Regions from separate parts of the Arthrobacter sp. CDRTa11 genome, predicted to be linked through region 1. Evidence: predicted binding sites of a transcription regulator. Region 1 holds the regulator's gene; the other holds the start of a gene.

Region 1 (3,404 bases):
AGTGGTGTGGTTTTCGCGGGCCAGCTCGTTTGATCCGCAGCAGGGCTATTCACAGCCTGATGAAAGCGCACCCGTTTTGGTCAACATTGCCCCGCTCAGTGTTGCCGGCAAGCTGCGCGAAGGACTCTTTGCCGGCCATACGGTTGTGCTGACCTCAGCCACGCTGGCCATCGGCTCCGCCTTCGAGCCGACGGCCGGGGGATTGGGGCTGATAGGGGACGGCGCTCCCAGCTGGACCGGAGTGGACGTAGGGTCCCCCTTTGATTATCCAAAACAGGGGATCCTCTACGTTGCCGGGCACCTGCCCAAACCGGGCCGGGGTGCCGCGCCGGAGGCGCTGGATGAACTCGAGGCCCTGATCCGCGCTTCCGGCGGCGGCGCCCTCTGCCTCTTCTCATCACGCCGCGCGGCCGAAGAAGCCGCAGAAGCGATGAGGCCGCGAATCGGCGTCAGCATCCTCTGCCAGGGTGATTCCACCATGACGGCCCTGGTTAGGCAGTTCGCCGACGAGCCCGATACGTGCCTCTTCGGCACGATGTCGCTGTGGCAGGGAGTTGATGTCCCGGGCGGATCCTGCCGGCTCGTGGTCATTGACCGGATACCGTTCCCGCGGCCGGACGATCCGCTGATGACGGCACGTTCACGTGCGGTAGCCCAGGCGGGCGGAAACGGATTTATGGCTGTCTCAGCCACGCACGCAGCGATCCGCCTCGCCCAGGGGGCCGGCAGGTTGATCCGCTCCACGGGAGACAAAGGTGTGGTGGCCGTGCTCGATTCCAGGCTGGCAACCGAGCGTTATGCCGGTTTCCTTCGGGCTGCGCTGCCACCGTTCTGGCCCACGACAGACCGCAAGATAGCTTTCGCCGCCCTTGAAAGACTGGCCAAGGAAAGCCCACGGGCCTGACCGCAGCCCGGGACAAAACCTGGAGCGGTTGGAGCCTAAAGCGAGCGCAACACTGAGACGACCTTGCCCATGATGGTGGCGTGGTCTCCGAGAATGGGCTCGTACTGCGTGTTCTGGGGAAGAAGCCACGTGTGGCCGTCCCGCTGGCGGAAAGTCTTCACTGTGGCTTCGTCGTCCAGCAGGGCTGCAACGATATCGCCGTTGGCGGCGTCGGCCTGGCGCCGGACAACTACCCAGTCGCCGTCGCAGATCGCCGCGTCAACCATGGAGTCCCCGGCAACCCGCAGCATAAACAGTTCACCCTGTCCCACCAGCTGGCGCGGCAGCGGCATGACGTCCTCTACCACCTGGTCCGCAAGAATCGGACCGCCGGCCGCGATCCGGCCTACAAGGGGCACCATGGCGGTGTCCATGGCCGTGGGCAGATCCAAAACTGCCCCGCCATCAATGCTGCGCAAAACGGGCGGCTTGGCAGATGCTGATCCTGCCGATTTGCCAGTGCCGCCGTCCAGAGTGAGTGGCATCAGGACTTCCATGGCCCGTGGCCGCTTGGGATCGCGCCGCAGGTAGCCTAGTTTCTCGAGCTGCGACAACTGGTGCGTGACGCTGGACAGGCTTGCCAGGCCCACGGTGTCGCCGATCTCGCGCATGGATGGCGGATACCCGTTGTCATTGACGGAGCGCTGAATTGTTTCCAGGATCTTTTTTTGGCGTGCTGTAAGCCCCTTCGGGACCCTCTGGGGCTGCCGACCCCGCTGGGTCGCCCTGCCGTCAGCGGCTGGTGCTGCCATATTCGCCAATGCCTTTCCGTTGCCCCGGGTGTCCACGGCCGCGGGTGCCGGAACCTCCGGCCTGGATTGTCAGACCCTGCTGATCAACTACAGGAGTGGTTGTTCTTTGATCCAAACGTAGGGCAGCCGCAACGCTTTTTCAAACATTTGTTCTAGCGAGTCTCGACAATATTCGTTGATAAGTGCTAAAACTGAAGAAGCAAAGTTCGAACATGTGTTCTATTCATTGCCTGCGGTATTCGAATACTCGGATCTTCAGATGAAGGCCATCCGGGCCGCAGGCGGGAAAAGGACACTCCGGGCAGCACAGTATGGTCCAGGAGGGCTCATTTCATGTCAGCTATATCCGCTTCACAGGCTCGCCATCAGCAGTTCGTCTCCGTCCAGCAGCTCACGTCCCTGCTGGATGCGGAACCGCAGCCCCGTAAGAAGCCCCTGCCGCCGCTCCGGCTCACGCGCCGGGGGCGGATCGTGCTCATCGGTATTCCCCTGATTTTCCTGGCTGCGTTGCTGCTGTCCCTGGTGGGCTTCCTTAACGCCCCGGCGAAGGCGGCAGACTCCGCTGCCGGCCTTGCCCTGACACCCACGGTGTCAGTTACCGTTCAGGGCGGGGAATCGTTGTGGGGTATCGCGGCCACAGTTGCCCCAGAGCGGGACCCCCGGGATGTGATCGCGGATATCGTTCAACTCAACAACCTCAGCGCGGGGACCGTTGTGCCGGGGCAGCAGCTGTTCGTTCCCACCAAATAGCGGGATCCTCAGAACCTGCCGCCCCTCATCAGCCAGTGTCTTCCCTGGACTGCGGAAGGCTGGCGGGCTGTCACATTTTCCGGGCACCGGCATGGGCACTAAACTGTTCAGGTGAATGACCAGCTAGAGCGCCTGAACCGTCTTCCCCTCCGGAGCAACCTCCGCGGGCTAACCCCTTACGGTGCCCCGCAGCTGGATGTGCCCATCCTGCTGAACGTGAACGAAAACACACATGGTGTCCCGGCGGACGTGCAGGCCGCCATCACCGAGGCCGTGACGGAAGCCGCCGCCGGTTTGAACCGCTACCCGGACCGCGAATTCAGCGAACTCCGGGAAGCTCTGGCTGAATACCTGGGCCACGGCCTGAACCCCACCAACATCTGGGCGGCGAACGGCTCGAACGAAGTGCTCCAGCAGATCCTCCAAGCCTTCGGGGGTCCAGGACGCAAGGCCCTCGGGTTCCCGCCCACGTATTCCATGTACCCGCTGCTGGCCAGCGGTACAGACACGGAGTACATTGTTGGCCAGCGGGCGGAGGGTTATGGGCTGAGCGCGGAATCGGCGGCCCTGCAGGTCAAGGAACTCCAGCCGAACATTGTCTTCCTCTGCTCACCCAACAACCCCACCGGGACCGGCCTTGGCCTGGACGTCGTGGAGGCGGTGTACTCCGCGGGTGAGGCCAGCCAGACCATAGTGATCGTTGACGAGGCCTACCACGAGTTTGCCCATGACGGCACTCCCAGTGCCCTGACTCTGCTGCCCGGCCGGGAACGCCTGATTGTCACCAGGACTATGAGCAAGGCCTTTGCTCTGGCCGGCGCGCGCCTGGGCTACATGGCCGCGGCGCCTGAAGTGACAGATGCCCTCCGGCTGGTTCGGTTGCCGTACCACCTCTCGGCCGTCACCCAGGCCACAGCCCTCGCGGCCCTCCGCCACCGCGAAGCACTTATGGCGGACGT
Region 2 (3,404 bases), 1.9 Mb from region 1:
TGGCGCTCTGCTCCTCCAGCCAGATCAGCGAGCGCATGGCGTCCACGGCTGTGCGGTCAACGCTGGACTGGCGGAAGACGTCGTTAAAGACTTCCAGGGAAACCGGGCCCGCGTACCCGGCACGGACCACGTGGCCCATGAACTTGGCGAGCTCGAACTGGCCTTCACCGGGGAACACGCGGTAGTGCCGGCTCCAGGAAAGCACGTCCAGGGACAGCTTGGGGGCATCGGCCACCTGAACGAAGAAAATCTTCTCGGGGTTGAAGGCCTCGATGGGAGCGGTGTCCCAGCTGCGGGACAGGATGTGGAAGGAGTCCAGGCACGTGCCCAGGTTGGGGTGGTCCACGGCCTCCACGAGCCGGTGGGCGTGCTCGTAGTCGTTGACGTACTTGCCCCAGGCGAGCGCTTCGTAGGCAACATTGACCCCGTACTCCCCGGCGAGTTCAGCCAGCCGGCCCAGCTGCTCTGCGCGGAGCTCGTCGCTGTCGATGCTGGCGGTGGCCACGTTGGAGCAGACCAGGATAGTGTCCATACCCAGCCTGGACATGAGCCTGAATTTGGCTTCGGCGCGGCGGAGGTTGGCGGCCAGCAGCTCGTCAGGAACGCTGTCGAAGTCCCGGAACGGCTGATAGAGGTCCAGCGTGAGACCAAGGTCCGCTGCCATCTTGTGGATGTCCTCGGGCGGAAGGGAAGACGTGACGAGGTCCTGCTCAAAGACTTCGATCCCGTCGAAGCCGGCGATGGCGCAGGCCTGCATCTTTTCCTTCAGGGTGCCGGAGAGGCAGACGGTGGCAATTCCGGTGCGCATCAGGCGGCCACCTCTTCGGCGGCAACAAGCTCCAGGAAGTGCGAACGCATCCGCCCGGCGTCAGGTTCCAGGCCGGTGAAGATCCGGAAGGCGTCAGCTGCCTGCCCCACGGCCATGCGCCCGCCGTCCAGGACCTCGCAGCCCTTGGCCCGGGCAGCCAGCACCAGCTCCGTGTCGATGGGACGGTAGACGATGTCCGCCACCCAGTGCCGGGGTTCCAGCAGGTCAAGGTCCAGGGGCACTCCCGGGTGGGCTGCCATCCCCACGGGGGTGCAGTGCACCAGGCCGTCGGCCAGCAACATCAGCTGCGGCAGCTCCGCCGTCGTCCGTGCTGTCACGGTGCGGTCGGGGAAGAAGCCGGCCAGCTGGGCGGCGCGGGCCGCGCCCCGGGCAGGGTCCATGTCCACCAGGTCCAGCTGCCGCACTCCGGCGGTGAGCAGGGCATAGGCGACGGCGGAACCGGCGCCGCCTGCTCCGAGCTGGACCACGCGGTCCAGCCCGGCGCCGGGCAGGCCGGAGGCAAGGGCGGCGGCGAAGCCGGAGAAGTCCGTGTTGTGGCCAACGAACCGGCCGTCCTCAATCACCACGGTGTTGACGGCGCCCAGCCTGCGGGCATCCTGGGAAACCTCGTCCAGGTGCTGCAGGACCAGCTGCTTGCATGGGTGGGTGATGTTCAATCCGTTGAAACCCAGGCTGCGGGCGCTCTTCAGCAGGTCACCGACGGATTCTGCCGGCTCCTTGATTTCGAGGAGATCGATGGGCCGGTAAAGGTAGCGCAGGCCCTGCACGTCACCTTCGCGTTCGTGCATGTGGGGAGTGAGTGATGGCATCACGCCATCGCCGACCAGTCCCACAAGGTAGGACTCAGTTCGATTACTCATCCGGGCAGCTCCTTCGATACGGCACCGGGCGGGCAGCGTGGCTCAAGGCGGACGCTACGGACCAGGTAGGGATTACAGTACAGCACTTGTTCACTTCTCGCACGCTTGTTCTACATACGAACAAAGGCTTGTGGCGGCGGTCCGTCGTCGGGCATTCCGGCCTTGCCGAATTGCCGCTCATCTTTGGGGCAACCGGGCCGAGAGCTCAGCTGCCGCATCCTGTAACAGCTGCACGTGGGCGAGCAAGGCACCGAGCTCAAGGCGGAAAACCGGCACGGCGGTGGCCAGGGATGCGAAAGCATGGCCCTGTCCGTTCAGGAGGGGAACAGCCACAGCCCGCATGCCGATTTCATTCTCCTCATCCATGACCGCGTAGCCCTGGCGCCGGACCTGCTCGATTTCGGCACGGAAGGCTGCACGGTCGGTAATGGAATGCTCGGTGAGTGGCTCGAGTTCCAGCTCCTGCAGCAGCTTTTCGCGCTCGGAGTCTTCGGCAAAAGCCACCAGCGCCTTGCCCACAGCGGTGGTATGCAGGGCACCGAGGTGGCCAGGATCGCTGGTAACGCGGAACATCTGCGGGCCGTCCACCTTGTTGACGGTCAGGTGGTGGTGGCCGTCCCTGACACTGAGGATGGTGGCCTCGCCGGTCTGTTCCGTCACGCGGCGCAGGACAGGCAGGGCGGTGCCGGCGAAGCCATGGTGGTTGGACACCCGCTGGCCCAGCTGGAAGATCCGCAGGCCCAGGTGGTAGCGGCGGCCATCCGGTTCATAATCCACAAAACCGTCCCGGGTCAACGAACCCAGCAACCGGTACGTGGTGCTGAAGGGCAGCTCGGCACGGCGCGAGATCTCTGCGGCACTGGCCCCGCGGGGCTCATCCCCCAGGAGCACCAGCAGGCCCAGCGCTTTGCCCACCATGTCTGTCCGGTCTGGCCCCTTGGCTGCCGCTCCCTTGGCGTCAGTGGCTTGGGCGTCAGCGGACTGTGCATCAGCGGACTGTGCGCCGGCGGGTTGCGCGCCAGCGGGCTGGGCATTAGCGGAGGAGCCGTAGGCAGCTGTGGTTTGGTTCACACTCATAAGTCGATGCTCCCACATCGTGGCAACTATTTCTAGATGGTGATTATTTTCTTGACAGGTGACCACCCTCACAGCCATCATTGCTGTATCGCACAAGTAGCTCCCACCATGTGGCTACTAGTCCGGGTCCTTCAGTGGATCCAGCCACACCCCGCACTCGCGCCATCACCCAGGCAGCGGCGGCTGCGACCCTCCAGGTCCATCCCAGACAATGTCGTCACACAAAAGGAACTCCATGAGCCAGACACTTCCGTCCGCGGAGCCGGGCACCGTCGCCCCGGCCGGGACACCGAAGAAGGCCGCCGTCGCCAGCTTCCTGGGCAGCGCCGTCGAGTATTACGACTTCTTCATCTTCGGCTCGGCGGCCGCCCTGATTTTTCCCACGGTCTTCTTCCCCAGCGCCGATGCCAACGCAGCCATCATGTCCTTCGCCACCTTCGGGTTTGCCTACGTGGCGCGTCCCGTGGGCGCGGTGATCCTGGGGCACTTCGGTGACAGGGTGGGCCGGCAGAAAGTGCTGATGTTCACCCTGGTGCTGATGGGCGCCTCCACTTTCCTGATCGGCTGCCTGCCCGACTTCAACACCGTTGGCTGGTGGGCACCGGCGCTGCTGGTGCTGGCGCGGCTCTGCCAGGGCC

What was found. The regulator LexA, encoded in region 1, represses DNA repair genes until DNA is damaged. The targets are predictions, from matches to a motif close to TCGAACANNTGTTCGA.
Region 2: the regulator LexA is predicted to act here: its motif matches at 1,787-1,802, upstream of F8G81_RS22900 (shikimate dehydrogenase).

What each region holds. Positions count from the first base shown of each region.
Region 1 covers NZ_CP044532.1:1,790,565-1,793,968, forward strand. Annotated here, with positions in the region: gene F8G81_RS08140 (ATP-dependent DNA helicase) at 1-904, shown strand, start outside; gene lexA (transcriptional repressor LexA) at 940-1,695, opposite strand; gene F8G81_RS08150 (LysM peptidoglycan-binding domain-containing protein) at 2,029-2,445, shown strand; gene F8G81_RS08155 (histidinol-phosphate transaminase) at 2,557-3,404, shown strand, end outside.
Region 2 covers NZ_CP044532.1:5,020,009-5,023,412, forward strand. Annotated here, with positions in the region: gene F8G81_RS22895 (bifunctional sugar phosphate isomerase/epimerase/4-hydroxyphenylpyruvate dioxygenase family protein) at 1-808, opposite strand, end outside; gene F8G81_RS22900 (shikimate dehydrogenase) at 808-1,689, opposite strand; gene F8G81_RS22905 (IclR family transcriptional regulator) at 1,867-2,607, opposite strand; gene F8G81_RS22910 (MFS transporter) at 3,002-3,404, shown strand, end outside.